DNA from 2 places in the Williamsia sp. z34 genome. Region 2 is predicted to be linked to the other one. Evidence: predicted binding sites of a transcription regulator. Region 2 holds the regulator's gene; the other holds the start of a gene.
The links. The regulator HspR, encoded in region 2, represses chaperone genes until heat shock. The targets are predictions, from matches to a motif close to ANNTGAGTNNNNNNNACTCANNT.
Positions count from the first base shown of each region.

Region 1: the regulator HspR is predicted to act here: its motif matches at 6,924-6,946, upstream of lon (endopeptidase La).

Region 1 covers NZ_JCANWW010000003.1:219,750-234,989, reverse strand. Annotated here, with positions in the region: gene urtD (urea ABC transporter ATP-binding protein UrtD) at 1-822, opposite strand, end outside; gene urtC (urea ABC transporter permease subunit UrtC) at 819-1,937, opposite strand; gene urtB (urea ABC transporter permease subunit UrtB) at 1,934-2,821, opposite strand; gene urtA (urea ABC transporter substrate-binding protein) at 2,884-4,161, opposite strand; gene lon (endopeptidase La) at 4,552-6,912, opposite strand; gene AC51GT_RS09800 (LLM class flavin-dependent oxidoreductase) at 7,041-7,904, opposite strand; gene AC51GT_RS09795 (DUF5995 family protein) at 8,014-8,880, shown strand; gene AC51GT_RS09790 (hypothetical protein) at 8,892-9,521, opposite strand; gene AC51GT_RS09785 (hypothetical protein) at 9,654-9,935, shown strand; gene AC51GT_RS09780 (transcriptional regulator) at 9,936-10,271, opposite strand; gene AC51GT_RS09775 (hypothetical protein) at 10,256-10,720, opposite strand; gene msrA (peptide-methionine (S)-S-oxide reductase MsrA) at 10,828-11,337, opposite strand; gene msrB (peptide-methionine (R)-S-oxide reductase MsrB) at 11,338-11,796, opposite strand; gene AC51GT_RS09760 (MFS transporter) at 11,977-13,251, shown strand; gene AC51GT_RS09755 (hypothetical protein) at 13,372-14,361, opposite strand; gene AC51GT_RS09750 (Dps family protein) at 14,529-15,068, shown strand; gene AC51GT_RS09745 (nuclear transport factor 2 family protein) at 15,179-15,240, shown strand, end outside.
Region 2 covers NZ_JCANWW010000005.1:256,569-271,808, reverse strand. Annotated here, with positions in the region: gene AC51GT_RS14735 (SDR family oxidoreductase) at 1-91, opposite strand, end outside; gene AC51GT_RS14730 (hypothetical protein) at 132-503, opposite strand; gene AC51GT_RS14725 (NAD(P)/FAD-dependent oxidoreductase) at 589-2,310, shown strand; gene AC51GT_RS14720 (amidohydrolase family protein) at 2,312-3,508, opposite strand; gene AC51GT_RS14715 (FAD-binding oxidoreductase) at 3,689-4,843, shown strand; gene AC51GT_RS14710 (DUF7159 family protein) at 4,845-6,050, opposite strand; gene AC51GT_RS14705 (heat shock protein transcriptional repressor HspR) at 6,162-6,524, opposite strand; gene dnaJ (molecular chaperone DnaJ) at 6,590-7,786, opposite strand; gene grpE (nucleotide exchange factor GrpE) at 7,895-8,542, opposite strand; gene dnaK (molecular chaperone DnaK) at 8,539-10,386, opposite strand; gene AC51GT_RS14685 (MFS transporter) at 10,789-12,255, shown strand; gene AC51GT_RS14680 (universal stress protein) at 12,367-13,242, shown strand; gene map (type I methionyl aminopeptidase) at 13,342-14,109, opposite strand; gene AC51GT_RS14670 (acyltransferase family protein) at 14,286-15,240, shown strand, end outside.

The sequences.
Region 1 (15,240 bases), on a different contig from region 2:
GGCGGCGACTTCTTCGATCTCGGTGCCGCCCGCTGCGGTACCGAGATAGACCTCCTGCACCTGTGGGTTGGCCTGTACCTCCGCGACCGATCCCTCGGCGATGACCTTGCCCCGGGCGAGCACGGTCACCGACGTGGCGAACGAGCGCATGAATTCCATATCGTGTTCGACCACCACCACCGTGCGCTGCCCACCGATGCGGCGTAACAGTTGTCCGGTTTCCTCGCGCTCCTCGTGGCTCATGCCGGCGACCGGCTCATCGAGAAGCAGGACAGAGGCGTTCTGTACCAGCAACATCCCGATCTCGAGCCACTGCTTCTGGCCGTGTGCCAGGATCCCGGCGGGGGAGTCCTTGAGGTGTTGCAGTCCGATGGTCTCGAGTGCTTCCTCGATCTCGGGCAGGATGCCGGACCGGCGACGCAACAACGTCAGGGGACCGCGTCCGGCGCCGGCGGCGATGTCGAGGTTCTGCAAGACGGTGAGTTCTTCGAAGACGCTGGCGGTCTGGAAGGTTCGGCCCACACCCAGGCGTGCGATGCGGTGCACCTTCTTGCCGACCAGCTCGACACCGGACTTCTGGATCGATCCGGTCGCCGGGACCAGGCCGGTGATGGCGTCGATGACGGTGGTCTTACCGGCACCGTTGGGGCCGATCAGGAATCGCAGATCGCCCTGCAGCAGAGTGAGATCCACGTCGCTGACGGCTTTGAAGCCGTCGAAGCTGACCGTCAGTCCGCGGACCTGGAGATAGTCGCTGGACATCCCGGCGTTGCCACCGAGGGTGGGTGCCTTGTCGACGACCGGGGTTTCGTTTGTGCTCATGAGGAAGCTCCCACTGGTGTGACGTCCGCCTTGTCCGGATCGGGATCAGGTTCGGGTGGGTCGGGTTCGGCCTTCTTGCGGCGCCACTTGGCCAGCGCGCCGAGCCCGGCGAGTCCGGCGGGGAAGAAGCCGACCACGACGATGAACAGCAGGCCCTGGGCGTAGACCCATCCGGAGGGGAAGTTCTCCGAGAGGTTGGTCTGTGCCCAGGCGACGCCGATGGCACCGAGTACCGGACCGAGCAGCGTGGTGCGGCCACCGATGGCGACACCGATCAGGAAGGCGATCGACGGAACGATGCCGACGTCCGCGGGGGAGATGATGCCGACGATCGGAACGAACAGTGCGCCTGCGACACTGGCGAACAGCGCGGCCACGGTGTAGGCCACCAGTTTGATGTTGGCGGGGTCGTAGCCGAGGAAGCGGACGCGTTCTTCCTGATCGCGGACGGCGACCAGCAGTTCGCCGTAACGGCTGTTCATCAGTTGCCGGGTGATCGCGACGATGATCAGCAGGGTTGCTGCGGCGATGAAGAACAGCAGCCGCTTGTTCGCCGGATCATTCAGTGCCAGACCGAAGAAGCTACGGAAACGATTGAGTCCGTTGCTGCCGCCGGTGCTCTGCTGACCGATGAGCAGAATGGCGAACGCAGCCGCGAGAGCCTGGGACAAGATGGCGAAGTATGCGCCCTTGACCCGGCGTTTGAAGATTCCCAGACCCAGGATCAGTGCCACCCCGGCCGGGATGAACAGAATGCCCAGGACGGTGACCACCGGTGAGGCGAACGGCTGCCAGTAGGCGGGCAGTTCGGTCGTGCCGGCGATCTGCATGAAGTCGGGGACGTCGTCACCGCGGAGTTCTGCGTCCGAGATCTTGAGGTGCATGGCCATGATGTACGCGCCGAGACCGAAGAACACGCCTTGACCCAGGACGAGCATTCCGCCACGGCCCCAGGCCAATCCGATGCCGACGGCCACCATGCCGAAGCAGAGGAACTTGCCGAGCAGATTGAGCCGGAAGTCGCTGAGTACGGCCGGGGCGACGGCGAAGAGGATGATGGCCGCGATCGCGAAGCCGGAGTATGCCTGCCAGCGTGAAGAAAAGAACTGTTTCATACCAGGCTCCTCGTCTTGACGGTGAACAGTCCCTGCGGCCGGATCTGCAGGACGACCACGATGATGACGAAGACGATCACCTTGGCCACCGATGCGGTGGTGTTGTATTCGATGAATGAGTTGAGCAGTCCGAGTGACACGGCTGCGATGACCGCACCCTTGATCTGCCCGAGGCCGCCGATCACCACCACCAGGAACGCATCGATCAGGTAGGTGGTTCCGGTGTTGGAACTGGTGGAGCCGATGAGGGTCAACGCCACGCCGGCGATGCCCGCCAGGCCGGATCCGATGAAGAATGTGGTGATATCTGTTTTGCGACTTGAGATTCCACTGGTCTCGGCGAGTTCGCGGTGTTGCACCACCGCCCGGATCCGCCGGCCCATGGGCGTGTACTTCATGGTCGCCGCCAGTGCCACCACACAGACGACGGCGAGGATCATGATGAAGATCCGGCTCTTGGGCACCACTGCGCCGAAGATGTCGACACCGCCGCTGAGCCATTCGGGACCGACCACGTTGACCGCGGGTGCACCGAAGATGTCGCGGGCGGCCTGTTGCAGAACCAGGCCCACACCGAACGTGACCAGCAGGGTGTCCAGCGGCCGGTGGTACATGCGCTGGATGAGCGTGACTTCGAGGAGTACACCCATCAGGCCTCCGACGAGGAAGCCGACAAGAAGTGAAACGATCAGGGAGACATTCGTATTGGACACCAGGTGTTCCTGCACCACATAGGCGGTGTACGAACCGGTCATGATGAATGCACCATGAGCCATGTTGATGACGCCCATCTGACCAAAGGTCAGTGAGAGTCCCAACGCTGCCAGTAGCAGGATCGACCCCAGACTGAGTCCGGTAAACGTCTGTCCTATCAGCACATCCACGTGGGCTGTTCCTTCCCGATCACTTCTTGTCGGCTTCCGTCGTCGCTGTCGAACTCCGAGGGCTACTTGCTACCCAGGCCCTCAGCCCACGGGTACCCCTCGAGGTACGGGTCGGGCTCGATGGGTGCCGGTGACTCCCAGATCGTGTAGATCAGGCCGTCGGAACGGATTTCACCGATGCGAGCGGTCTTGGTGATGTGGTTGTTCTCGCCGTCGATGGTGACCAGACCCTCGGGTGCTTCGAACGTGACACCGCCGGCAGCTTCCTGAATCGCTGCCACCTCAAAGGAATCCGCCTTCTCGACGGTGTTCTTCCACAGGTAGACCGAGACGTACGCGGCTTCCATCGGATCGGAGGTGGGCTTGTTTGCGCCGTACTTGGCCTTGTATGCGGCCACAAATGCGTTGTTCACCGGGGTGTCGATGGTCTGGTAGTAGTTCCACGCCGTCAACTGACCGTCGATGTTCTGTACACCGATACCGCCGACCTCTTCCTCGGCGATCGAGACAGAGACGACCGGCATGTCCGCGGCGGTCAGGCCAACGTTGTTGTACTCACGGAAGAACGCCACGTTGGAGTCACCGTTGAGGGTGTTGAAGACGGCGTCGGCGTCAGCGCTGCGAACCTTGTTGACGATGGTCGAGAAGTCGGTGGAGCCCAGGGGTGTGTAGTCCTCGCCCTTGATCTCCATGCCGTTGGCCTCCGCATATGCCTTGATGATGCGGTTGGCGGTCTGCGGGAAGACGTAGTCACTGCCGACGAGGTAGAGGGACTTGACGCCCTTTTCCTTCAGGTAATCCAGCGCGGGGACGATCTGCTGGTTGGTGGTGGCACCGGTGTAGAAGATGTTGGGCGAGGATTCGAGGCCCTCGTACTGCACCGGGTAGTAGAGCAATGCGTTGTTGTCTTCGAACACCGGGAGCATCGCCTTGCGGCTCGATGATGTCCAGCCGCCGAAAACTGTTGCAACACAGTCGCTGCTGATCAGTTTTTCGGCCTTCTCGGCGAAGATTGTCGGCTCTGAGGCGCCGTCTTCCCCGACGAGCTGGATCTGCTTGCCCAGCACACCACCGGAAGCGTTGATCTCATCGACCGCGAGTGCGATCGAATCGCGAACGGTGACTTCGGAAATCGCCATCGTGCCCGACAGTGAGTTGAGCGAGCCGACCTTGATCGTGCTGCCCGAGGTGTCGACGCACGACGTGGCCGACGAGGTGGCCTCGTCACTGGCCGAGCTGCCACAGGCACTCAGTGCCAGGGCAACCGCTGCGAGTGCGGCAGGGGCGACGAGGGCGGACCGGCGGAACCGGGACCTCTGGGGAACATCGGATTGCGGCATATCGGCCTTTCACTTGTGTTGCGTTGCACGAGAAGTTGCACCGAAAAGGGGGAGGTCGGCAAGCAGCGCTCCGACCCAGAACTGCGCGTATGCGGTTCCGTGTACCCGCATAAAAATAGGTAGGTTTTGTTTCATCGACGTGACCTGACGTGACAAACCGATTTCCGATTTACGAAATTTGCGCGTTGACGGTGCTGGGAGCCGCTGTTGTGATGCGAGTCACTACGTGTTTGCAGTTGGAATGCGCTGTGCTGTAGATGCTTTGCGAAAGCAGGTAGGCAGCAATTCTTTTCGGGCAAAGTCTGTAGCTACGCTAAATAATGGGAGATGCCCCGGACACAAAGAAGCCCACCCGCAACCAGGTTGCGGGTGGGCTTCAGATCGGGTGGGTCAGGCTGCGGCGATCGCGCCTTCGGAGACCGGCTCGAGTGCCTGGGCAACTATCTGTGCCACATCGGTCATCGGGAGCACCGTCAGTGCTTCGAGAACTTCGGTCGGCACGTCGTCGAGATCGGGCTCGTTGCGTTGCGGGATGAATACGGTGCTCATTCCCGAGCGGGCCGCAGCGAGGAGCTTCTGCTTCACCCCGCCGATCGGCAGGACCCGGCCGTTGAGTGTGACCTCACCGGTCATCGCGACGTCTGCGCGAACATTGCGGCCCGTTGCCATCGACACCAGCGCAGTCACCATCGTCACACCCGCGGACGGTCCATCCTTGGGAGTGGCACCTGCAGGCACGTGTACGTGGATACTCCGTTCCAATGTCGCCGGATCGATACCGAACTCGGCTGCGTGCGAACGGACGTAGCTCAGCGCGATCTGTGCGGACTCCTTCATCACGTCGCCCAGTTGTCCGGTGAGGACGAGACCTTCACCGTCGGTGGATCCGGCCTCGATATAGAGGACGTCACCGCCGAGTCCGGTGACCGCGAGTCCGGTCGCCACTCCGGGCACCGCGGTGCGTTCCTCGGCGTCCGGGGTGAACCGGGGCCGTCCGAGGTACCCGACCAAATCGGGCTCGTCCACCAGGACCTTGTCGGTGTTGCCGACGGCGGTGAGTTCCGTCGTCACTTTGCGCAGCAGCTTGGCGAGGAGGCGCTCGAACTGGCGGACTCCCGGTTCCCGGGTGTAGTCGGCCGCGATCTTGCGGAGCGCGGCGTCGGTGACCTCCACCTCGTCGTCGGTGATGGCGGCGCGGTCCTGTTGCCGGGGCAGCAGGTAGTCACGCGCGATGACGACTTTGTCGTCCTCGGTGTAGCCGTCGATGGTCACGAGCTCCATCCGGTCGAGCAGCGCCGACGGGATCTGTTCGATGACGTTGGCCGTGGCCAGGAACACCACGTCGGACAGGTCGAGGTCCAGGTCGAGGTAGTGGTCACGGAACGTGTGGTTCTGCGCCGGATCGAGCACCTCGAGCAGGGCCGCGCTGGGGTCGCCGCGGTAGTCGGCGCCGACCTTGTCGATTTCATCCAGCAGTACAACGGGATTCATCGATCCCGCCTCACCTATGGCCCGGACGATACGGCCCGGCAGTGCGCCGACGTAGGTACGCCGGTGGCCGCGGATCTCGGCCTCATCGCGGACGCCACCGAGGGCGACACGAACGAACTTGCGGCCCAGCGCCCGTGCGACACTCTCGCCCAGCGACGTCTTGCCGACCCCGGGAGGTCCGGCCAACACCATCACGGCTCCGGAACCGCGCCCGCCGACGACCTGCAAGCCACGTTCGGTCCGGCGGGCCCGTACCGCGAGGTACTCGACGATGCGGTCTTTCACGTCGTCCAGACCGTGGTGATCGGCGTCGAGGATCGCCCGAGCGCCCTTGATGTCGGTGGAATCAGTGGTGGTGATGTTCCAGGGCAGATCGAGGACGGTATCCAACCACGTTCGGATCCAACCTGATTCGGGACTCTGGTCGCTGGCTCGTTCGAGTTTTCCGACTTCGCGCAACGCGGCTTCGCGGACGTTGTCGGGCAATTGTGCGGATTCGACACGGGCGCGGTAATCGTCGCTGCCGTCCGGCTCATCCTCGCCGAGTTCCTTGCGGATGGCGGCCAGTTGCTGACGCAGCAGGAATTCCTTCTGCGTCTTCTCCATGCCGTCGCGGACTTCGCCGGCGATCTTGTCGTTGACCTCCACCTCGGCCAGGTGGTCGCGGGTCCAGGTGATCAGGGTACGCAGGCGGCTCCCCACGTCGGGGGTCTCCAGCAGTTCACGCTTCTGGACGTCGGTCAGATATGACGCGTAGCCCGCGGTGTCGGCGAGTGCCGACGGATCGGTCAGCTTGTTGACCGAATCGATGACCTGCCAGGCCTCGCGGCGCTGCAGCATCGCGAGCACCAGTTGTTTGTATTCGGTGGCCAGTTCACGGACGTCGTCGGTGACGTCGGGTTCGTCAACAGGCTCCACCTCGACCCAGAGCGCAGCGCCGGGGCCGGTGGTACCCGAGCCGATGTGCGCGCGGGATTCGCCCCTCAGCACGGCGCCCGACCGGCCGTCGGCCATCCGGCCGAGCTGCACGATCGAGGCAACGACGCCGTAGGCGGGATAGCGGTCATCCAGTCGTGGGGCGACCAGTAATTTGCCTGCGTAGTGGTGGGGTTCCGGCTTCGCTTTCGTCTCCGGATCGCCGGCTTTCGCAGCGTCGACCGCAGCTCGAGCGGCGTCGTCCAGCTCGACCGGCACAACCATGCCTGGCAGGAGAACGGGCTCGGTCAGGAACAGCACCGGCAAGCGATTGAGTTCGGTCATGCTTCCTCCAAAGTTAAGTTCATTCGGCTCAACTTCGAATTCAGAAGCGTTGTTCCCGCAGGTGTCGATGTTCATCGACAGCAGAATCCGACCTCGGTTCACACACCACACCCCGGGCCGGTTCTTGACTAGGGGTTGTTGAATCCGCGTTCTGTCAACGATTCCAAGACCGAGACGGATCCACGGAAGGGGTCGGTCTCACGTGGCCAATGGGTGATCACATCGGTGAACCCGAGTTCTGCTGCCTGGCCGACCATGTCGTCGAAGACGCCGACGCTCTCCAGCGAGAATTGTGGCGAGGCGTCGAGGTTGAGGTAGCGATCGAAGCCGCCCGGATCCCGATCACTCTCGACCAGTGTCTCCTCGAGGAGTCCGCAACTAGCGGCTATTCCGGTGAACCACTCATCGAGGGTCTCGACCTTGGCGCCGGTGGTCATCCAGGCGTCACCGTGTTGTGCGGCGAAGCGGATCGAACGGGGACCGTTGCCCGCCAATATGAGTGGGATCTCATCTCGCACCGGTCCGCCCACGAGACGCATGTTCCGGGCCTGGTAGTACTCACCGTTCGCGGTGACGTGGTCTTCGCTGAAAAGCCGTTCGAGCAACAGTGTGAACTCCTGGAACCGGTCGACCTTCTGTTTGGCGGTCAGCGGCGCTGTACCTTCCAGGCCGTCGTCGGGGGTACCGCCGGCACCCAGTCCCAGCAGGATCCGGTCACCGGCGATATCGAGGAGCGTCTCTATTTCGCGGGAGAAAGAGACCGGATGCCGAAAGTTCGGGGTGGCCACGAATGTCCCGAGTTTGATCGGTGTCACCGCGGCGGCCGCCGTCATCGTGGGAATGCAGGAGAACCACTGGGAGTCCGGGAGGCCGCCCCACACCAAATGGTCGAAGAACCACCCGTGGTCGAAGCCCATGCTTTCGACGCGCTCCCATTTGGGCCGCGCTTGATGCCATGGCTGATCCGGAAGTATTGAGATCCCATACCGCATCTCATCAGCCTAAACCGCAGACCGCCGCGGCCTTCGGTGGCGCGCGGCGGCGAGGACGCCCACAGACCCGAAGCGGCGTACCGACCACGGCGTACGTTAGTGTTCCGCCGTGATTCTGAAGAAGACGACCCGAGCAGCCATCGGTACGATCGCGTTGATCCTCGGATCCGCGACATTGACCGCACCCACCGCCACTGCCGCCCCCGTCGGCATCGCCGCACCGGCCTCGTCGGCCTGTGTGCCCGCGTCCACCCCGGAATCGGAGGCCGCCCTCGCGGCGCTGACCGACCCGGCCGGTATCGAGACCTTCCCGCAGGCCCGAGATCGGATCTCCGCGGTGCGCGCCGAACTGACCCACTCCGACGACTACCGGGGAACCTTCCCGCTGGCCTTCGATGAGATTCTCGATCTGGTCGGTCCGAGTATCGATTCGGGGACGTACGACGACCCGGTCTGGGCCGCCGATCTCGCAGTGGAAGTGGTCCGGCTGTACCTGGCGGACCTGCACGAATACGTCACCGGCGGGACGCCGTCACCGCACTGGGCCGACGCGTTGGCGTTGACCGGGGATTGTGACCGGAGCCCCGGACGGGTCGTCACGGGCGCAATCTTCGCGCACCTGGTCATCGATTTCCCCAAGGCGCTGGTCAACATCGGTACCACCGCGGACAACACCAGGGACTTCTACACATTCGGCGGTGCACTCGTGGACGCGACGCCGGGGATCATTGCCGACTTCGAGAAGACCTACGGGACGGACCTCGAAGGGCTGTTCACGGGCTGGTTCGCCGGGGACATCTTCGGCGATGAATTGGCCACCACGCTGATGTTCCAAGCCGTTCGGACCGTTGCCTTGGTCAACAGCGCAGGCCTGCAGAATCCGGCCACGCGCGATGTGACGGTCGCCGAGATGAACCTGCTGCTCGGCACCGCCAACATCGCCCTCGACGGCCTCGAGGTGACCGGCCTCATCTGATCGTCGAACACCTACTGCTGGGTGTGCCTTTCTCCAGGGGCCTGAGCACCATCGATGGGCGCCGGGTCGCCACCGCGGCGTACCGGGTTGGCCGAGGGAGCTGAACGATCGACGCCGGGCGCCGGCTGGTTGGCCCCGGGTGCGAATTGATTGGCTCCGGGTGCGGCCGGATTCGCCCCGTGCCCCTGCGCCTGCTGGTTGCCCACCGGTGCGGCCGGAGCGGCTCCTGGTGCCTGCCGGTTGCCCTCCGCGACAGGCTGGTCGCCGGCGTCCGCATCGCGCTCGTGCCGACCGGCGTGCGGGACATCGGGATCGATCTTGTCGGCGTGCCGGAGCTGGGCGTCGAGCTCCTCACGCGCTGACGCTGCGACATCTTCGTGGGTCGACGCCTCGTGCTTCAAACGCTTGGCCTCGGCGGCCTTGGCCTCCGCGTCCGCCTGGGCGCGGCGTGCCTTTGCTGCCGACTCTTCGGCGATGGCCTCGTTTCGCTGAACCTCGTTCACGCGCTGCGATGCCGCTTGACGGATTTGTCCGGCTTCGACCCGCCGCTGTGCGCGGCGCCTCCGCATCAGGAGGGCGATCAGGGCGATCAGGACAAGTACGACAACAACGGCTATGACGATCCAGACAACGGTGTTCACGATCAGCTCCAGACATGTCGATGGTGCTCACGGACTACCCCGCGCACCGCGGCGGCAAACACCGCGGCGCCCATGCGACGCCCATCACCGCTGGTCAGCGGGTACGTCGGGGGCTACGAATACAGTGCTCCCATGAGCGAAACCGACGGCTACCCCGACGACTGCCCGACGCTGGCCCGGGACGGCCGGGTGATCGGCTTCTGCCCGTCCCCGAGCGGCTCGCACCTGTTGGTGTGGTGGCGGGCGGACAGCGTGGTCATCGGCGGATTCGAAACCTACGAGGCCGGGGTCGTCGCCGCTCTGCGGGCCCTCGCCGGCGACGGTCTCGATCCCGATCCCGATGAGGTCAAGGTCGAGGCCGCGCACCTGGAGAAGGAGTTCACCGCCACCGACTGGATGGGCCTGGGCTTCTAGCTAAGAACCGTCGGTGACCGGGTCACCGGGGGCGGCGCTGTCGACGATCGCCTGCAACGCGGCGATGTGGCCTTTGAACGCCTGCCTGCCCACGTCGGTGAGTCTGACCCGGACCGTCCGTCTGCGGCCGGCGGGTGCACGTTCGGTGATCAGGTACCCGGCCCCTTCGAGGGTCGACAACTGCTTGGACAGCGCCGAATCGGATAAGGCGAGGCGTTCTTTGAGGAATGAGAACTCGGCCCAGTCGGCGGCCGCCAGGGTGGCTACCAGCGACAACCGGGTACTGGGGTGGATGAGTTCATCGAAACCGTCGGTCGGGCTCACACACGCGCCCATCTGCGCACCGTCTTGAGTATCTCGGGTCCGCCGACCCCGGTGATCACGGCGACGACCAGTGCCGACCACAGCGCGGGCATCCCGACGTCCTGGGCGTCGAGAACCAGTGCGAACGAGATCGTCAGGGCGACCAGTATCAGCAGTATCCCGACCACCATGATCGCGTTCTTGACGCCGGTCACCTCGTGGCTGACCTGGATGCGGGAGGTGCGGCGACGGCCGCTCAAGAACTGCGAGGCCAGGACGGCATGACCCGCCCCGAACAGGATCGTCCCCGCCGCGGCCAGCCACCACGGGGTGAAGGTGGCAAGAACTCCCAACACCAGCCAGCCGGCCGCCATGCCCCACCAGTATTGGACGGGTAGTCCCACTTCCTCGCTCACCTGGCGCCGCGCGCGGTCGGCGGACTCCAGTTCGCGGCGGGCTTCTTCCGGATCGATGTCGGCCATGATGGGAACTCACTTTCCTATTGGGAAAGTAGTATCTACTTTCCTGTCGGGAAAGTCAAAGCCCCCGCACGACCGGAGTCGGGCGAGGGCTTTGGTGTGTCTGCGATCTAGCTGGTGGTCTGTGCTCGACGGGGCAGTTTCCAACCCGGTCGGACGTAGTGACAGGTGTAACCGTTGGGGATCCGCTGGAGGTAGTCCTGGTGTTCGGGCTCTGCCTCCCAGAAGTCGCCGGCCGGGGTCACCTCGGTGACGACCTTGCCCGGCCACAGTCCCGACGCGTCGACGTCGGCAATCGTGTCCAGCGCCACCTGCTTCTGCTCGTCGTCGGTGTAGAAGATCGCCGACCGGTAGCTGGCCCCGACGTCGTTGCCCTGTCGGTTCTTGGTCGACGGGTCATGGATCTGGAAGAAGAACTCGAGCAGATCGCGGTAGCTGATCTGTTCCGGATCGAACTCGATCTCCAGGGCCTCGGCATGCGTGCCGTGGTTCCGGTACGTCGCGTTCGGGACATCGCCGCCGGTGTATCCGACCCGCGTCGAGAGAACGCCGGGCAGTTTGCGGACCAGGTCCTGCACGCCCCAGAAGCATCCGCCGGCCAGTATCGCCTTTTCGCTCATCTACTTCGCCTCCTCGGTGGTGAACAGCTCGAGATACTCGCCGTAGCCTTCCTTCTCCAGGTCGGCGACCTGGATGAAGCGAAGCGCGGCCGAGTTGATGCAGTAACGCAGACCGCCTTCGGCGATGGGTCCGTCGTTGAAGACGTGGCCGAGGTGGCTGTCGCCATGGGCCGAACGCACCTCGGTGCGGACCATCCCATGGGTGGTGTCACTCTTCTCTACGACGTTTGCCGGTTCGATCGGGGTGGTGAAACTGGGCCAGCCGCAGCCGCTGTCGAACTTCTGGGTCGAGGTGAACAGGGGTTCGCCCGAGACGATGTCGACGTAGAGGCCGGCTTCGTGGTTGTCCCAGAATTCGTTGCGGAAGGCCGGCTCGGTGGCCGATTCCTGCGTGACGGCGAACTGCGCCGGGTTCAGGCGCGCAACGGCGTCGGGATCTTTGCGGTATTCATGCGACACGTGGACTCTCCTTTGTATTTCTCACAGCCGGCTGCCGGCGTCTGACATCGGCAGGATTCGGCGGAGTTCTGTTCCTACAACGACGGGTGGGGCCGGGGTGTTCCTTCGCCCCCGGGCGCCGGGTCGATTCGAATGGGACCATGCTTGAAAGCCGGGGCCGAACGTGGGAAAGGGATATCTGTGCGCTCATGGGTGGTCTGGGCGACAGGTGTATTCGCCTATGTGGTGGCCATCCTCGCCCGCACCACCCTCGGTGTGTCCGGGCTCGATGCTGCCGACCGGTTTTCGGCGGCACCCGGTGTGCTCTCGACGTTCGTGGTGTTGCAGCTCACGGTTTACGCGCTCGCGCAGGTGCCCGCCGGCCTGTTGCTGGACCGCTTCGGGTCGCGGGCGATGCTCGCGACCGGTGGGCTGATCCTGGTCACCGGACAGATGACGATGGCGCTGACCGACGACCTGCCGGTCGCCATCGCGGCTCGGGTCCTGGTCGGGATCGGCGACGCGTTCACGTTCATCTCGGTACTGCGGTTGGTCCCACGGTGGTTCACCCCGCGCCGGGTACCGCTGGTCACCCAGTTCACCGGGATCTGCGGACAGTTCGGGCAGGTGTTGTCCGCGGTGCCATTCCTGATGCTGCTCGATGCCCAGGGCTGGACACGGGCGTACATGTCGGCCGCGGCCCTCGGGTTGCTTTCGGTGGTGTTGACGGTGGCGGTCGTCCGAAACGCCCCGGCCGGAACCGAGACGGCCGTGCCGCGGACCTCGCTGCGCGTGACGTTGGCGGGCGTCAAGACGGTGTGGTCGCGGTCCGGGACGAAACTGGGATTCTTCACTCACATGGGGACCCAGTTCTCGATCACGGTGTTCTCGCTGATGTGGGGCATCCCGTATCTGACCGCTGCTCAGGGGCTCTCGAAGGAGACCGCAGGCGGAATCCTGACGGTCTCGGTCGGTGTCATCATCGTCGCCGGAATCCTGATCGGGGTGTACTCCGGACGCTATCCGAAGCGGCGGTCGGATCTGGTGCTCGTGATCATGGGCAGCAATGCGGTGGTCTGGGCGGCGGTGTTACTGCTCCCGACCCGGGCGCCGATGTGGTTGCTGATGCTGTTGGTGGTGGTCATCTCGGTCGGCGGCCCCGGATCGGTGATCGGCTTCGACTTCGCCCGGACCTCGAACCCGGGCGCGGTGCTGGGCACCGCGCAGGGCCTGGTCAACATGGGTGGGTTCCTGGTGTCGATGGTGGTGATGCAGGTGATGGGCAGCATCATCGGCGCGATGGGCGGCTACTCGTTCGACTCGTTCCGGGTCGCGTGGACCGTGCAGTTCGCCGTCTGGATCTTCGCGATCGGGGGTGTCCTGGTCTATCGCGGGCGGGCGCGCCGGGAAGCAACCGCGCGCACGATGGAGATCTCGGTGCCCGCGCCCGGCACCGCTGCGCCGCCAACCAACTGACGGTTCGATCACTTCGACCTCGAGCAGTCCGGGGTCCCGGGACCAAAAAGCCCGATACCGGCGCAGAATTGCGCCGATATCGGGCTGGTGCGAACCACGGGTGGGCCCGCCTCACCGTAACTAGCCTGCGGGTGAGACAACGCCTCCGGTCAGGACGCGATAGGCGTAGGTGCTCGCGATGAGCGTGAGCGGGACGGTGACGAGCAACCCCAGGCCACACAGCAGGGCGCCCACGATGTTCAGGCCGACGCAGGCAAGTGCCAGCAGGAACAGCGGACCGACATTCTTGGAGGTCAGTTCGAAGCTCGCCTTGATCGCGGTCATCGCGTCCATGTCGCGGTCGATTGCGAAAGTCAGCGCGTACCAGGTCAGGAACATGATGATCAGGCCCGGGATGATGAGCAGGATGAAGCCGATCCAGGTGATGATGCCCACGACGATGGCGACGATGAACACCACGCCCAGGTTCCTGAAGTTGAAGAACGCGTTGATGTTGGGGCGCTGACCATCGAGTTCGGCCAGGGCGCCGTTGGTGACGGCGGCCTTGAAGATCGTGGTGACGACAAACGAGGCCAGGCTACCGAGCAGGCTCAGGAGCCACGAGTCGGTGTTGAAACTGAAGCCGGAGAATGCGAACTGGACGACGAGGCTGACGACGAACGCCAGCAGGCAGATCGCGATCCAGGGGCCGGCGTTGGCCTTGAACTTTTCCCAGCCGTAGTTGATCGCCGCACCGACGGACAGCTGTGGCGGCCCGAAGCCGCCGCCGGCGGGGTATCCGCCACCCTGCGGTGAGTACTGGCCCACCGGAGGTGGTGGCGGAAAGCCACCCGAAGACTGGTAACCACCCTGCGGCGGCGGGTAGTGCCCACCTGCCGGGGGCGGTGGATAGGACTGGCCGCCCTGCGGGGGCTGATATCCACCTTGCGGCGGGTACTGGCCGCCCTGCGGAGGCTGGTAACTGCCGGGCGCCGGGTACTGGCCGCCTTGCGGGGGCTGATAGCCGCCCTGTGGTGGGTATTGACCGCCCTGCGGCGGTTCGGGCTGCCCCGGATTCTTCCCGAGAGGAACGCCGGGTTCGTCTCCGGGCGGGGGTGGGTTCTGCGTCATTTCGCAATCCTTCGATGTCTATCGGACTTGGGCACTAAGTGTTCAGTTGACCCAATCCCAATGGGTATGGGGTGTCAAGGACATCGGGACTCGGTTGACCGGCGTGTGGTGAGTCGAGCGGTTCGCCCCGACGTTTGAAAGTTACGTCTGCTGGGCACCCCATGGTCATGACTACATTCACAGCACCGGGTCTCTCGGATGAGGCCACAAAGAAATTGATCGCAGTCATGCAGGAACGCCTCAGTGCATTCAACGACCTGCACCTGACTCTCAAGCACATTCACTGGAACGTGGTCGGACCGAACTTCATCGGCGTTCACGAGATGATCGACCCGCAGGTCGACCTCGTGCGCGGCTACGCGGACACACTCGCCGAGAGAATCGCGACGATGGGCGGATCGCCCAACGGCACCGCCAAGGCGATCGAGGAAGACCGCTCCTGGAAGGACTACTCCGTCGGTCGCGACACCGTCCAGGCCCATCTCGGTGCGCTCGACCTGGTGTACGTCGGTTTCATCACCTCGCATCGCGAGGCGATCAAGGTCGCCAGTGAGATCGACCCGATCACCGAGGACATCCTGATCGGCCAGACCGCTGAACTCGAGAAGTTCCAGTGGTTCGTCCGGGCGCACCTCGAGAACGCTGCGGGCGAGTTGGCCAATGCCGGCGCAAAGACCAACGCTGCTGCCGCTGACCAGAGTCGCTGACCGGCCACTTAAGACCGGACTCTCCAATACCCCGTCGGCACAGGTTGCCGGCGGGGTATTGTGCTGCCTCGAACTAGAACACGTTCTACTGATTCGAGGGGAGACGCCAGATGGCGAGTGTCGAGGAGTTGCAAAAGGTTGTCGAATCGTATGTCGACCTGGTTGCGAACGG
Region 2 (15,240 bases):
GGAGGCCGCGGGCGATCATCGCGCCGATCCCGCTGGTACCCCCGGTGACCAGGGCCGTTTTTCCGCTGACGTCGAACAGATCGTAGGCCATGCTCCGTTGATACCAAGCCTGGCCGCACAAAGTGCGGGAATCAGACCTGCACCCCGAACCCGTCACGCACCGCGATGGTGGTCGGGCAACAGTCACCTTTTCCGAACAGCTTGTGCCGCAACGCACCCGGCGTCACGGCGGATGCGAGGTCGAAACCGTCGACGCCGGTGATGATGGTCAGCAGCGGATGGATCCGCGCGTTCCACGCCCCTTCCGCCGGCGACCAGCTCTTTACAGATGTCGTAACCAGCGCGCGCAGAAGCCCTCTGGTGGGTGCGCCGACAAATACGGCCTCGGCGTTCTCGGCAGCGAACTTCACCCCGCGAAGATGCCCCGTGGAGATGCCCCGGCCTGATAGATCACCGGTGACCACATTCCGGCCGACCCGGCCGCGGGCCAGTTCCGAGGACATCGGCGATGACGAGACCCTCGAAGCCACCGGTCTCCAGGAACAGTTACACCCACACCGGGCCGAACACCGCGCTAGATTGGACGAGGTGACCTCGTCAGAGAACGATCCGAATGACCGTCTGACGCCGGCGATCGTGCTGGCGACCACCGAACCGTCGCGCAACACCGTCATCGATGAGATCCGCAGCCGGTACGGACGCGACTACACCGTGAAATACGCCGACAGCGGCGACGCCTGTCTCGATGTCGTGAAAAGTCTTGTGGAACACAATGTCCCAGTGGCACTGATTCTCGTCGAACTCGATCAACTCGGTTCATGGCAGGGTTCCGATCTGCTTCAGAAGCTCCGGTTCGTCGTCCCGACCGCCAGGAGGGTCGCCCTCATCCCGGCGATCCGGTTCGGAACCTCGTACGACGAACTGAGAGCGGGTGTCGCCGAGGGCCGCTACGACACCTACCTCGGCATCCCCCGCGGCCAGCGCGACGAAGAGTTCCACACCGCAATCGTCGAGTACCTGTCGGACTGGGGCTGGTCGGTCGCCGCGCCCGAGGTCGCCTTCCTGCAGATCGTCGCCGACGGGCCATCCCCGGAACTGGCCGAGATCCGCGACTTCCTCGACCGGATGGGCATGCCCGTACAGATCCACGACCCCGAATCCCCGGCCGGCCGGGAGATCCTCCAATCGGTGACCGGCGACTCCGAGCTGCCGATCCTGCATCACCCCGGAAAACCGCCGCTGTCCCGTCCGACGGTGAGCGACGTCGCCGCCAGCATCTACGGCACCCCCGACAGCATCCCTGAGGGCACCGTCGCCGACCTGCTCGTGATCGGAGCCGGACCGGCGGGCCTGGCCGCGGCCGTCTACGGGGCCTCCGAAGGTCTGTCCACCACGGTCATCGAGACCGGCGCCATCGGCGGGCAGGCCGGAACCAGTTCGATGATCCGCAACTATCTCGGCTTCCCGCGCGGGATCTCGGGAATGCGGCTGGCACAGCGGGCCAGGATCCAGGCCGGCCGGTTCGGGGCGCAGTTCTTCTGCGGTCGCGGTGTCACCGAGGTGGACATCGATGCGCGATACGACCATCACCACGTGATGGTCGACGAGGCACGCATCTGCGCGCGCACGATCGTCATCGCCACCGGTGTCGCGTACCGGCGGTTCGGTGTCCGCGGCTGCGAGGATCTCGTCGGCTCGGGCGTCTACTACGGCGCTGCGACCAGCGCCGCCCGCGAGATGACCGGACGCGACGTCGTGGTGGTCGGCGGCGGCAACTCCGCCGGTCAGGCGGCGATGCACCTGTCCCGGTTCGCCCGGTCGGTGACCATGGCGATCCGCCGCGAATCACTGACGGAAACGATGTCGGACTATCTGATCCGGGAGATCGAGGCCAGCCCCTGCATCACGGTGCGCGGTCACACCGAAGTGGTCGACGGTGGTGGTGAAGGCCATCTGGAATGGCTGGAGCTGTGCGACAACCGGACCGGCTCCTCGCAGCGCATCACCGCGTCGGGCCTGTTCCTGCTCCTCGGTGCGGCACCGACCTGCGACTGGATCCCGCCGCAGGTCAAGCGCGACGACCACGGCTTTCTTCTGACCGGACGATCCATCCCGAAGGAGTACTGGCGCAACGGCTTGCCACCGGCATTCCTGGAGACCACGGTGCCGGGGATCTTTGCCGTCGGCGACGTCCGGAGCGGATCGATGAAGCGCGTGGCGGCGGCGAGCGGCGAAGGTGCCTCCGCGGTGCCGCTGGTCCACGACCGGCTACAGCAACTCCGCCTGGAGAACCTGCCACCGGCGCATTAGATCAGCCCAACCTGTACACGCGCCGGGCGTTCTCGCGGAATACCTTACGGAGCAGATTGCCGCCGTAGGGTTCCAGGGTTTCGAGCTGGCTGCCGACGATCATCTGCAGCGTCGCGTTCGGTTTGTCCCCCGGGTAGTTGGACCCGAACATCAACCGTTCCGGGCCGAATGCCGCCACCGCATGTTCGATCAGCGGCCCGGTCATGTTGGTCAGCGTCTGCTGGGTGCCGATGTTCCCGGAACGCTGATGTCCGTATCCCAGCAGGGGGAATGCGATACCCGACAGTTTCGCGACCACGTTGCGGCAACTCGCCAGTGCCGAGATGTCCTCGCGCCACGCCCGCAACAGTTCATGCCGCTGCGCCGCGGTGCTGCCCGTCGTCTGCCCCATCGGCCCGAACAATCCGACCGGCGTCCCGAGATGGTTGAGCACGATGGTGGTGTCCGGATACTCCCGCGCCAGGGCCCGGACATCGCGGAGCTGGTGTGAATACACCCAGGCCTCGAAAACCAACTTGTTTTCCGCGATCGCGGCGAACCCGGCCAGGAAGTCCGGGTCCACCAGGACCCCCTCGCCTTCCACCCAGCTGCGCACCTTGGGATCGGGGTGCCAAGCCGATACACAGCGGATACCGCGAACCTTGTCGCTGATGTCGAGGTGCCGCTCGATCAGCTGCCCGAACGTCGGCTGGCGCGGATCACCGCGGGCGACGATCGCCGCGAGTTCGGGGGCACCGTCCTGCCCGAAGGGAAGGTTTGCCACCCAACGTGTCTCATCGGTGGAGCCGAACGGTTCCTCGAGGACCCAGTCGGTCTGCATGTAGACCACAGACTCGACGGGGACGCCGGCCGTCGGCTCCGCACCGCGAAAGTCGGAGTGATAGTGCTTCGGCAGGTACGGCCGGGCCACGATCCGGGGGTCGAGGACGAGTTCACGATCGCCCTGCGCCACCGCGTACCGGAAGATGGCCTTACCGAGAATCGGCGCCGCCCGATAGAGTCGAGCGCGTCGGGTCGACTCCCAGGGAGAATGCAGCGGATCCCAGTGGTGGACGTGTGTGTCGATGATGCCGGGAACGACCCGGCGCAAGAGACCGAAATCGCCGGCCGGGGTCGCGCGTGGCTGTGTCCCGGACCATTCGGAAGGACCGGCGAGCGCACTGTCGCGCACATTATCATTGGCGCGCTCCTTTGCCATATGAAGACTGTACCCAGCAAGCCGCCATCGCTTGATCGTAAGTGGCGGCAAAACACAATAAACTGTGGCACGGGTGCGGGGACCAACCTGATCCACTCGATGAACTTCGCGGTGCGCGGCCATCGAAATGGCCTCTCACCTGATATTTGTTGGCAATCAACGGAGAGGCCGGGACTGAGCGTGGGTACCCATACGCGGCACGTGCTGTTGCAGGTGCGCGATGTGCTGGCCCGGGATCCGGAACGATTCACCGCCAACTTCTACAACCGATTATTCGCAACAAATCCAGCGCTCCGGGAACTCTTCCCGGCGAATATGGCACGCCAACGAGAAACCCTGTTCCGGGTCATCGATTATGTCTTTGAAGCTGTCCCGGACCGCGAAAATCATGCGCTGCTGCTGGAGTTTCTCGGCCAGCTCGGTCGCGACCACCGGAAATACGGTGTCACGGAGGAGAATTACAACGAGTTCTTCGTCGCGCTCATGCGTGAGATCGCGTCCGTCATGGGTTCCGAGTGGGACGAGGAAGCCGCGGGCGTCGTCTCCCAGGCGCTGATGCTGACCACCGGGGTGATGCGCGGCGCCGCGCATTCCGCACAGGGCCCGGCGACCTGGCCGGCCACCGTCGCCGAAAAATATCGGCTGTCAAGAGATCTCGCAGTCGTCCGGCTGCGCACCGACGAACCGCTGCGATTTGCCGCCGGCCAATACCTCGAGGTGCAGATCCCCCAGTGGCCACGGATCTGGCGCCACCTGTCCCCGTCGATCCCGCCGAATCCCGACGGAGAGCTGGAATTCCACGTCCGGGCGATCCCGGGCGGAACGGTCAGCAGCTCCATCGTCACCGAGACCCGGGTCGGTGACGTCTGGAATCTGGCGCAGGCCCACGGCGCACTTCACGTCGACCCCACCGGCAACGACGTACTGATGGTCGCGGGCGGAACCGGGCTGGCACCGTTGCGCGCGATCATCATCGAACTGACCCGCCTGGTGCGGCCACCGGCGGTACACCTGTTCTTCGGTGCGCGATACCCCGCCGACCTCTATGACCTGTCGAGACTGTGGCAGATCGCCGCCATGAACCCCTGGCTCACGGTCACCACGGTGGTCGAGGACACCGAGGACCCCTGGTGGAGCAACTCGGGCGAGCAGTCCGGGCGGATCACCTTCGAACGTATCCGGGGACAGCTGTCGGACGCGGTTCTGGAGTACGGCAAGGACTGGACCTCACATCAAGTACTGATGGCCGGATCACCCGAGATGCTGGTCAACACCCGTCGACGATTCCTGATCGCCGGCATCCCGGCCAGCCACATCCAGAACGACCCGTACTGAGTTATTCCACGCCCGCGCCGTCATCGTCCCCGTCGCCGGCTTGTCCCGAATTGGTGGTTGTCGGCGTCGCCGTCGCCGAACCGGTCGTGGTCGTTGTGGTCTCAGGCGGTGGCGTCGTCGTGGTCGTCGTCTCGGGCGGTGGCGACGGGACCTGGGTGATCGTCGTGGGTGGTGGGACCACGGTGACGGTCTCCGGTTCCTCGACCACCGGCGGAGCCTCGGTTGTCGTGGTCTCGGGCGGGGGCGGGGGTGGTGCGGACGTCGTCGTCCGCGGAGTGGACTTCGTCGTGGTTGTCGTCGTGGTCGAAGAACTGAACTCCGATGTGGTCGGCTGTTCGTCGACCGCGGTCTTCGGCTCACTGGTGTTGCTGGTCATGATCACGGCGGTGATCACACCGATCGCCACGAACAGTGCGGCCGCAGCCGCGGCCGACAACAGGACCCAACGATTGTTGTTGCTCACGCCGATCGCGGCAGCGGCGACCATCGCGGCGCCATAGGCCGTTGCGTACTGGCCGTCATCGGCGATCTGCACCGGCAGCTGCAGGGCGTATTCCAGGGATGGCGCGACACCTGGGATCACTGCCCCGGGGCCGAGTACCGCGATGCCCTGAAATGCACCGGTCGCGTTGGGGATGACCCCGACCGCATCGCCGACGAGCTGGGCTCCGTCCCGTTCGGTGACCGGCGGGCGCAACCCCACACCGGAGATCTCACTGGCACCGACCACCGTGCGGGTGCTGGTGTCGACAAGGGCAACGGATTGTCCGGGGAACAGTGCACCGGAGCGGTCCAGGTCGGCGACGAGCACCAGACCCCGGGCGCCGAAGATCGCAGCCACGATCTCGGCATAGGCCACCGGAGATCCGACCACAGTCGTCCGGGAGAACCAGTCCGGCGTCGACGATGCACCATCCGGTGTCGCGGGATCGGGCCTGTGATGCGGCAGCAGATGCGCGGGAAGGCGCCCGGAATCGATGATGTCGCCGATGGCAACGACGGTGGCGCTGTCTGCGCAGGCAATCGTGATCGCCCCCGGCAGGACCGGGGCGGACTGCACAAGCTGGTAGATCGCATCGAACACGTAGTCGGGGGACGAGTTCGACAACTCGACGAAGTTACGGGCCAGCACCTCACCGGTGCCGGAGTCGGCTACGACCGATGCGATCTCCAGGTCTGTGACAGATATCCCGAGTACCTGGCTCATGCTGATGTATCGCCCTATCGACTGTTCTTGTTACCTGCGGACCCTGTTACGTGCGGATCCTGTCACCTGCAGACACAAAGCGCGGCAGAACTCGGCCACCGCCCCGGACTGTCAACGATTGCCGCGGTCGCGGCGTGGTTTCCAGACCACGAGAGCGTTGGTGCGCGGGATCGGGACCAAGTCGCCCCGGCGCGGCGAACGTTGTTGCGCAAGTTCGGCTTCGAGTTCGCGAACGCGGCTCTGGAGCGCATCGACCTGGTTGGTCAGCTCGATGACCCGCTTGATGCCGGCGAGGTTCACGCCGTCGTCCTGCGACAGTCGCTGCACCTCGCGCAAGAGTTCGACGTCGCGGCTGGAGTAGCGGCGACCGCCGCCGGCCGCCCGCTGCGGGGTGACCAGTCCGAGACGGTCATAGGTCCGCAGCGTCTGGGCGTGCATCCCGGCGAGCTCGGCCGCCACCGAGATCACGAACATCCGTGCAGACTCGGTGGCTTCCCGATCTCGGGTCTCCCGGTCTCGATCATTCGGTGGCGGGTCGGTCATGATCTACCCCAGTTTGCACGCGGGTCGAACCCGCTGGCTTTCTCTGCGGCGGCGTACTTGTTCAACGCCTCGATCGCGGCGTCGTCCAACTTCGGTGGGACGGCGACCTTGACGGTGACCAACAGGTCTCCGGCACCGCCGGCCCGCTTGGCCACACCGCGGCCGCGCACCCGAAGGGTCCGTCCGTCCACCGTGTTCGGCGGGATCTTCAGCCCGACACTGCCCTCGAGCGTCGGCACCGACACCGTGGTGCCCAGTACCAGCTCCGCGAAGCTGACCGGCAACGTCACCTTGATGTCGTCGCCGCTGCGGGTGAAGGTGCGGTCGGGTGAAACCTTGACGGTGACGTAGAGGTCACCGGACGGGGCGCCGCGCAGACCGGCCTCACCCTGGCCCGCCAATCGAATGCGCCCACCGTTCGACACGCCCGGCGGGATACGCACGGTGATCGGACGGGTCCGGACCGTTGCGCCGTTGCCGTCGCAGTCGGGGCACGGATCGTCGATCCGCGAACCGGTGCCACGGCAGTCGGTGCAGGGCTCGCTGAACCCGAATGCGCCCTGGTTGCGGCTGACCACACCGGCGCCGTTACAGGTCGGGCAGACCCGTGGGCTCGTGCCCGGCTTGGCACCACTGCCATGACAGCTGGTGCATGGCGCAGAACTGGTGATCGTCAGGGTCGTGGAGGTACCCAGAGCAGCTTCTTTGAAGCTGAGGGTGGTCTCGGTTTCCAGGTCGTTGCCGCGACGGCTCCGCGTCTGCGTACCTCGCGAGCCACCACCACTGCGGTTGAACAGGCCGCCGAAGAGGTCGCCGAGGTTCGTCTCGGTCCCCGCTGCGGCCGGGCCGTCCCCGAAAAGATCGTTGATGTTGAATTCCTGGCCGCCGGACGGACCTCCGAAGCCACCGGGGAATCCGCCCCCACCACCTCGCGCGCCGCGTCCGCGCGCTCCGGCGAACATGCGACGGGTGTCGTCGTACTCTTTGCGCTTTGCCGGATCGGACAAGACGCTGTGCGCTTCGGAGACGAGCTTGAATCGCTCCTCTGCCGCGGCGTCGTTCGGATTGGCGTCGGGATGCAATTCCCGGGCCAGCTTCCGATAGGCCTTTTTGATCTCGTCGGCGGACGCACCGGGCGCGACGCCCAGCGCTTTGTAGAAGTCCTGTTCCAGCCACTCACGTTGTGGGGCCACCAGGCGTCACCTCCTTTTGTAGATCTTCGCTGTTTTTGGTTCTTTTTGTATTCATTGTGTGCCGAAGATGCCGGCCCAGGCACTGCAAGTGCCTGGGCCGGTCAGCTCCTAATCCTGTGGCGGCGTCGTGTCCGCGGGCTTCGGCCCGTCGACCACGACCACCATCGCCGTGCGCAGGACGCGATCACCAAGGCGGAAGCCCTGCCGATACACGGTCCCGATCACCGGACGAGCACCGTCGCCCTCATTCTGCACGGCCTCGTGCAACGCCGGGTCGAACTCGTCGCCCTCGGCGCCGAAGGCCGCCAGGCCCGCGGCACTGAGGGTTTCGGTGATCTTGTCGGAGACCGCGCGTAGCGGCCCGGCCTCGAGGTCACCGTGAGCCCGCGCCCGGTCCAGGTCGTCCAGCACCGGCAGCAGCGACTTGATCAAGTCACCCTTGCCGTACTGCTGGGCCGAGACCTTCTCGCGTTCAGCGCGCTTGCGGTAGTTGGCGTACTCCGCATGAACCCGCTGCAAGTCGGCCAGCAATTCAGCCTCCTTGTCCGAGCCCGCCGCGTCGGCAGCGACCTCATCGATTGCGGCATCCACTGTGTCCATCGATTCTGTGTCCATCGATTCTGTGTCCACCGAATCCGGTTGCGCCCCTTCTGTCTCCGGAGCGTCCGTGGTCTCCTCGGGACGCACCTCACCCGTGTCGGGATCGATCCGTCGCTTGTCGGTCACGGTCACCGGTTCGGATTCGGGACGGGTCACTTCTGCTCTCCGGCGTTTTCAGAGCCGTCGACACCCTCGTCGACAACCTCTGCGTCGACGACGTCATCGGCGCCACCGGGTGTCGGTGCACCCTCTTCGGCAGCGGCGTTGGCGTAGATGGCCTGGCCGAGCTCCTGCGAGTCGGTGGTCAGCTTCTCGACAGCCGACTTGATGGCACCGAGATCACTGCCCTTGAGCGCTTCGCGCACACCTTCGATCGAGCCCTCGACCTTGGTCTTGAGATCGGCGGGAACCTTGTCGTCGGAGTCCTTGAGGAACTTCTCGGTCTGGTTCACCAGCGATTCGGCCTGGTTGCGGGTCTCGGCCTCTTCACGACGCGCACGATCCTCGTCTGCGTGAGCTTCGGCATCCTTGATCATCCGGTCGATCTCGTCCTTGCTCAGGCCCGAGCCGTCCTGGATGCGGATGGTGTTCTCTTTGCCGGTGCCCTTGTCCTTCGCGGTGACGTGCACGATGCCGTTGGCGTCGATGTCGAAGGTCACCTCGATCTGCGGGACACCCTGCGGGGCAGGAGCGATACCGGCGAGTTCGAACGATCCGAGCAGCTTGTTGTGCGCAGCGATCTCGCGCTCACCCTGATAGACCTGGATCTGCACCGAAGGCTGGTTGTCTTCGGCCGTCGTGTAGGTCTCCGACCGCTTGGTCGGGATGGTGGTGTTGCGCTCGATGAGCTTGTGCATGACGCCACCCTTGGTCTCGATGCCCAGGCTCAGCGGGGTCACGTCGAGCAGCAGCACGTCCTTGACCTCACCGCGCAGCACACCGGCCTGCAGTGCGGCACCGACGGCCACGACCTCATCGGGGTTGACGCCCTTGTTGGGCTCGCGTCCGCCGGTGAGTTCCTTGACCAGGTCGGTCACGGCCGGCATCCGGGTCGAACCACCGACGAGCACCACGTGATCGATGTCGGAAACCGAGACACCGGCGTCCTTGATCACGGCCTGGAACGGCGCACGGGTGCGCTCGAGCAGATCGCCGGTGATCTTCTGGAACTCGCTACGGGTGAGCTGTTCGTCGAGGAAGAGCGGGTTCTTGTCCGCGTCGACGGTGATGTACGGCAGGTTGATCGAGGTGCTCTGTCCCGAGGACAGTTCGATCTTCGCCTTCTCGGCAGCCTCACGCAGACGCTGCAGGGCCATCTTGTCCTTGGTCAGGTCGATGCCGCTGCTCGCCTTGAACTTGTCGACCAGCCAGTCGACGACACGCTGATCCCAGTCGTCGCCACCGAGGTGGTTGTCGCCGGAGGTCGCACGGACCTCGACGACGCCGTCGCCGATCTCCAGGAGGGACACGTCGAACGTGCCGCCACCGAGGTCGAACACGAGGATGGTCTGCTCTTTTTCGCCCTTGTCGAGGCCGTAGGCCAGCGCCGCCGCGGTGGGCTCGTTGACGATGCGCAGGACGTTCAGGCCGGCGATCTGGCCGGCTTCCTTCGTCGCCTGACGCTGGGCGTCGTTGAAGTATGCGGGCACGGTGATCACGGCGTCGACGACCTCGTCGCCGAGGTATGCCTCTGCGTCACGCTTGAGCTTCATCAGCGTGCGGGCGCTGATCTCCTGCGGGGTGTACTTCTTGTCATCGATCGCGGTGGTCCAGTCTTCGCCCATGTGGCGCTTGACGGAACGAATGGTGCGGTCGACGTTGGTCACAGCCTGGTTCTTGGCCGGCTGTCCGACCAGGACCTCGCCGTTACGGGCGAACGCGACCACCGACGGGGTGGTGCGGGCGCCTTCGGCGTTTGCGACGACGGTGGCTTCTCCACCTTCGAGCACTGACACCACCGAGTTGGTGGTGCCCAGGTCGATTCCTACAGCACGAGCCATTGTTGCCTCCTATAAGCAGTGCGTCCGCAGCAGCGCGGAGCACGGATGTTCACGTTTGTGGTTGTAACTGAAACCTCAGCGCGATCGACTCAACTTCTACCGAAGTCTAAACATCGCAGTCAAGTCGGATTGAGTCGGGGTCGCTCAGGTCTCACGAGTCTTGTAACGGTGAACCTTGCGAATGTGTTCCCGGTCCCGCGAAAAAGTTGAGTGACGTCGGCTCAAGTACGGCCCAGGTCGGTCGGGACATCCAGTGGCCCCAATCACCCGAATCGGATTCAGGTGAGGTCCGTCACGAATAGCGCGGCGGTGTTTGCAGATGACACATGGTTGCCCTACGCTAACTAAATCGTGTGACTTAAATATGCACAGAACTATTTGCAAGTCGATGGAGAGCCCTTGATGTCCACACCCACCAATTCGCCGCCCCTGGCGAAGACGCCGCCAACCGGGCCGATCGTGGCAGTGCTGGCATTCGCCGGCATCGTGGCCTCACTGATGCAGACACTGGTCATCCCGATCATCCCGCATCTGCCCGAGTACCTGGACGCGCCGGCATCCGACACCGCCTGGGCCGTGACCGCCACCCTGCTGGCCGCGGCCGTCGCGGTGCCGACGATGGGCCGCCTCGGTGACATGTTCGGCAAGCGTCGCATGATGCTGATCAGCATCGGACTGCTCGTCGCGGGTTCGGTCGTCGCCGCACTGTCCTCGAGCGTCATCCCGATGATCGTCGGTCGAGGCCTACAGGGTCTGGCCGCCGGCCTGATCCCGCTCGGTATCAGCGTGATGCGCGACATCCTGCCGCCTGCGAAGCTTGCCGGTGCAGTCGCCATGATGGGTGCTTCGCTGGGCGTCGGTGGCGCATTGGGTCTTCCGATCGCGGCGATCATCGCCGAGTACGCCGACTGGCACATGCTCTTCTGGGTTTCCGCTGCTCTCGGCCTGGTCGCAGCCGTACTGGTCATCCGCGTGGTGCCGGAATCCCCGGTGCGAACGGGCGGCAAGTTCGACTTCGCCGGTGCGATAACCCTCGCCATTGCGCTCGTTGCGCTGCTGCTGCCCATCTCGAAGGGTTCCGACTGGGGCTGGACCAACAGCAAGACGCTTGTCCTGCTGATTGTTTCGCTCATCGCGTTCCTCGTCTGGGGCTGGTGGGAGCTCCGCACCGCCAAGCCGCTCGTCGACCTTCGGGTGTCCGCCCGCCGGCAGGTTCTGCTCACCAACGCCGCGTCGATCGTCTTCGGGTTCGCCATGTTCGCCCAGACGATGGTGTTCCCCCAGATCGTTCAGTTGCCTGAGGCCACCGGCTTCGGACTCGGCGGATCCATGCTCGTCTCGGGTCTGGTGATGGCACCGTCCGGCATCATCATGATGCTGATCTCGCCCATCGGATCGAAGATCACCAACGCGGTCGGCCCCAAGATCACGCTGATGATCGGTGCCGTGATCGTGGCACTCGGGTACGGCATGGGCGTCGTTGCCATGCACTCGATCTGGCAGCTCGTCGTGATCGCACTGATCATCGGCGCCGGAACGGGTATGGCCTACGGTGCGATGCCGGCTCTCATCATGGCAGCGGTTCCGCCCACCGAGACCGGTGCGGCGAACAGCTTCAACACCCTCATGCGTTCACTCGGAACCTCGTTCGCGAGCGCCATCGCCGGCGTCATCATCGCCAACATGACGATGTCGCTCGGCTCCGCCACCCTGCCCTCCGAGGACGGGTTCCGGATTGTCATGGCACTGGCGGCCGGCTCGGCGATCATCGCATTGGTCATCACCGCGTTCCTGCCCAAGTTCCGGGCACCGGCCACCGCGGACTCGGCTGCCGGCGACCACGAGGCTGCGCTGACATCGTCCAAGTGAGCATGACCAGGTGACACCCCGACCCGAAGGCGCTGCATCCGCGGCGCCTTCGGGCTTTGGCCGGGTCGTCGAGAACATCATCAAGAGAACAAGCAAGAGGAGTAACCCGAAATGCCGAAACCTGTGATCGTCGGAGTCGACGGTTCCGAGAGCTCAGACCATGCCGTGGTGTGGGCCGCGAACACCGCCCAGCTGATGGGCACCGACCTCGTAGTGGTCGGCGTCTACGAACCGCAGCTCGGTGGCCTGGCGGCGTCGTCGATGGCCTACACCGGAGACCTGGTCGCCATTCTCAAAAAGGCTGCCGAAGACACGGTCGCAGCTTCCGAGCAACTGGCCCGGACCACCGCCCCGTCGGTGAACGTCTCCGGACGGGTCGTCGCCGGCACACCTGCCTCGTCTCTGACCCGCGAATCCGCGGACGCCGCAATGGTTGTCGTCGGCAGCCGCGGCCTCGGCGCCGTCCGTGGACTGATCGCCGGATCTGTCAGCACGGGCGTGGCCGCGCACGCCACCAGCCCGGTGGCCGTCATCGCGCATGCCCCGGGCACCGGTCCGGTGGTGGTCGGCATCGACGGCTCCGCGATCGCCGATCGTGCACTCACAGCAGCTTTCGAGCAGGCAGCACTGCGCGGAACCGGCCTCACCGTCGTCCACACATGGACGGACCTGGCCACCAACACCTTCGGTGGAGTCGGGATCACCGACGAAATGATCGAAGAGGTCCGGGACGAGGCCAAAAAGCTTGTCGCCGAACGAATCGCGGCCCACTCAGCCGACTTCCCCGACGTCCGGGTCTCGACCATCGTCGCTGCGGACGGACCCGCACACCAGCTGCTGACCGCCGCCGCTGAGGGAGCCCAGCTCCTGGTCCTGGGCAGTCGTGGACGCGGCGGTTTCACCGGCCTGCTGCTGGGCTCGGTGAGCCAGACGGTGCTGCACCATGCTCCGAGCCCGGTCCTGATCATCAACTCCCACACCAGCTGATCTTTCGCCGGCTGCACTCGGCCCCGCCTGCTCTACGGAGTGCGCGGGGCCGAGTTCTGCAAAGGGCACGCCCGGATCACCAGGTCACAGCGCGATCGATCACAGGACAGTGAGGATTCGTGGTCCCTCCGCAGTGATCGCGACCGTGTGTTCGAAATGTGCGGCGCGAGCACCGGATGCGCTTGTGAGCTCCCACCCGTCGGGGGCATGGACGTATCGGTCGTCGCCACCCCGGATCAGCATCGGTTCGATCGCGATCACCAGGCCGGCGGAGAGTTTGATTCCGCGGCCCGCGCGGCCCTCATTCGGGACCTGCGGGTCCTCGTGCATCGCCCGCCCGATCCCGTGACCGCCGTGGTTTTCCAGCATCCCGTACCCGGCCGCACGAGCCGGTCCTTCGATCGCATGCCCGATGTCGCCCATCCGGCCATCGGGTTGCGCAGCTTCGATACCACGCAACAGCGCGGCCTGGGTCGCCGCGATCAGATCAACATCGGCCTGATCGGCTTCACCCACAACGAAACTGACCGCGGCGTCGCCGCACCAACCATCGAGGAACGCCCCGCAGTCGACGCTCACGAGGTCACCATCACGCAACTGTCGCCCGTCGGGGACACCGTGAACGACCGCGTTGTTCACGCTCGCACAGATGACTCCGGGGAAGGGCGTCGGCGCCCACTTCGGGTGATAGCCGAGAAACGCCGACTTCGCTCCGGCCCCGCAGATGATGGCGGCCGCCACGTCATCGAGTTCTTTGAGGGTCACACCGACTGCGGCGTGCGCCTCCACCGCGGACAACGCCCGCGCCACCACCCGACCGGCCTCCCGCATCATCTCGATCTCGCCGAATGACTTGAGTTGCACCATCGCCACTCCCCCTTTCGTCGCCCGCCATGATCCTCCACAGGGGAGCCGGGGTCTTACTCGCCCATCGGCCGTGAGGCCCTCAGATTCAGTGCTGTTGTGGAAAATCGGGAGATCTGGCTCATAAAACCGGGTTGTCGGCACCAGGATATGGCGTCCCATCTGGAAGAATCTGCCGCGTGAGTGCGACCGTGACCGACCTGTCCGTCGCATCGCGCTCCCCTGGCCCGGCCTCCGGTACCGAATACCGGGTCGACCTCGACGGCCTGCGCGGTATCGCGATCACCCTGGTGGCGGTCTTCCACATCTGGTTCGGCCGGGTCTCCGGCGGAGTGGATGTCTTCCTGACCCTGTCGGGCTACTTCTTTGTCGCCTCGCTCCTCAAACACGTCCTCGCGACGTCTCCGGCAGGCGTCGGCTGGACGCAGGCGGTGAATCCGGGACCTCGCCTGTGGCGCCTGGCGCGCCGACTGCTGCCCGCTCTGCTGACGGTGCTCCTGTTCATCGTGGTGATGTGCCTGCTGCTCATGCCCAGAACCCGGTGGGCCCCGTTGAGCAGCGAAGTGATCGCCTCGGCGTTCTACTACCAGAACTGGCATCTGGCGCTCGCCGCACAGGACTACACCGCCGCAGACTCGGCGAACAGCCCGATGCAGCACCTGTGGTCGATGTCGGTGCAGGGGCAGTTCTTCGTGCTGACCCTGCTCTCGGCGCTGGCGCTCGGCGGGATCCTGAAATTGCTGGCGAAGCGATTCGCCACGTTCGGCAAACCCGTGGTGATCAGATCGGCCATCGGGACGGCGCTGCTGGGAGTCGCACTGGTGTCGTTTGCGTGGGCGCACCATCGCCACGGCATCAACCAACCATTCAATTACTACGACACCATCGCGCGTACCTGGGAACCCATCGCCGGCGGCTTGCTCGCGGTGGCGATGCCCCGGGTCCGGATGCCCCAATGGCTGCGCAACGCCATCGGGCTCGTCGCCCTGGGACTGATCATCACGTGCGGCTGGTGGATCGTCGGAGTTCAGCAGTACCCGTCGACGATGGCCCTGGTGCCCGTCGGTGCCACGCTGCTGCTGATCTGGAGCGGGTCACGGCAAACCGCGCCCACGGACATCACCGAACCCGCCA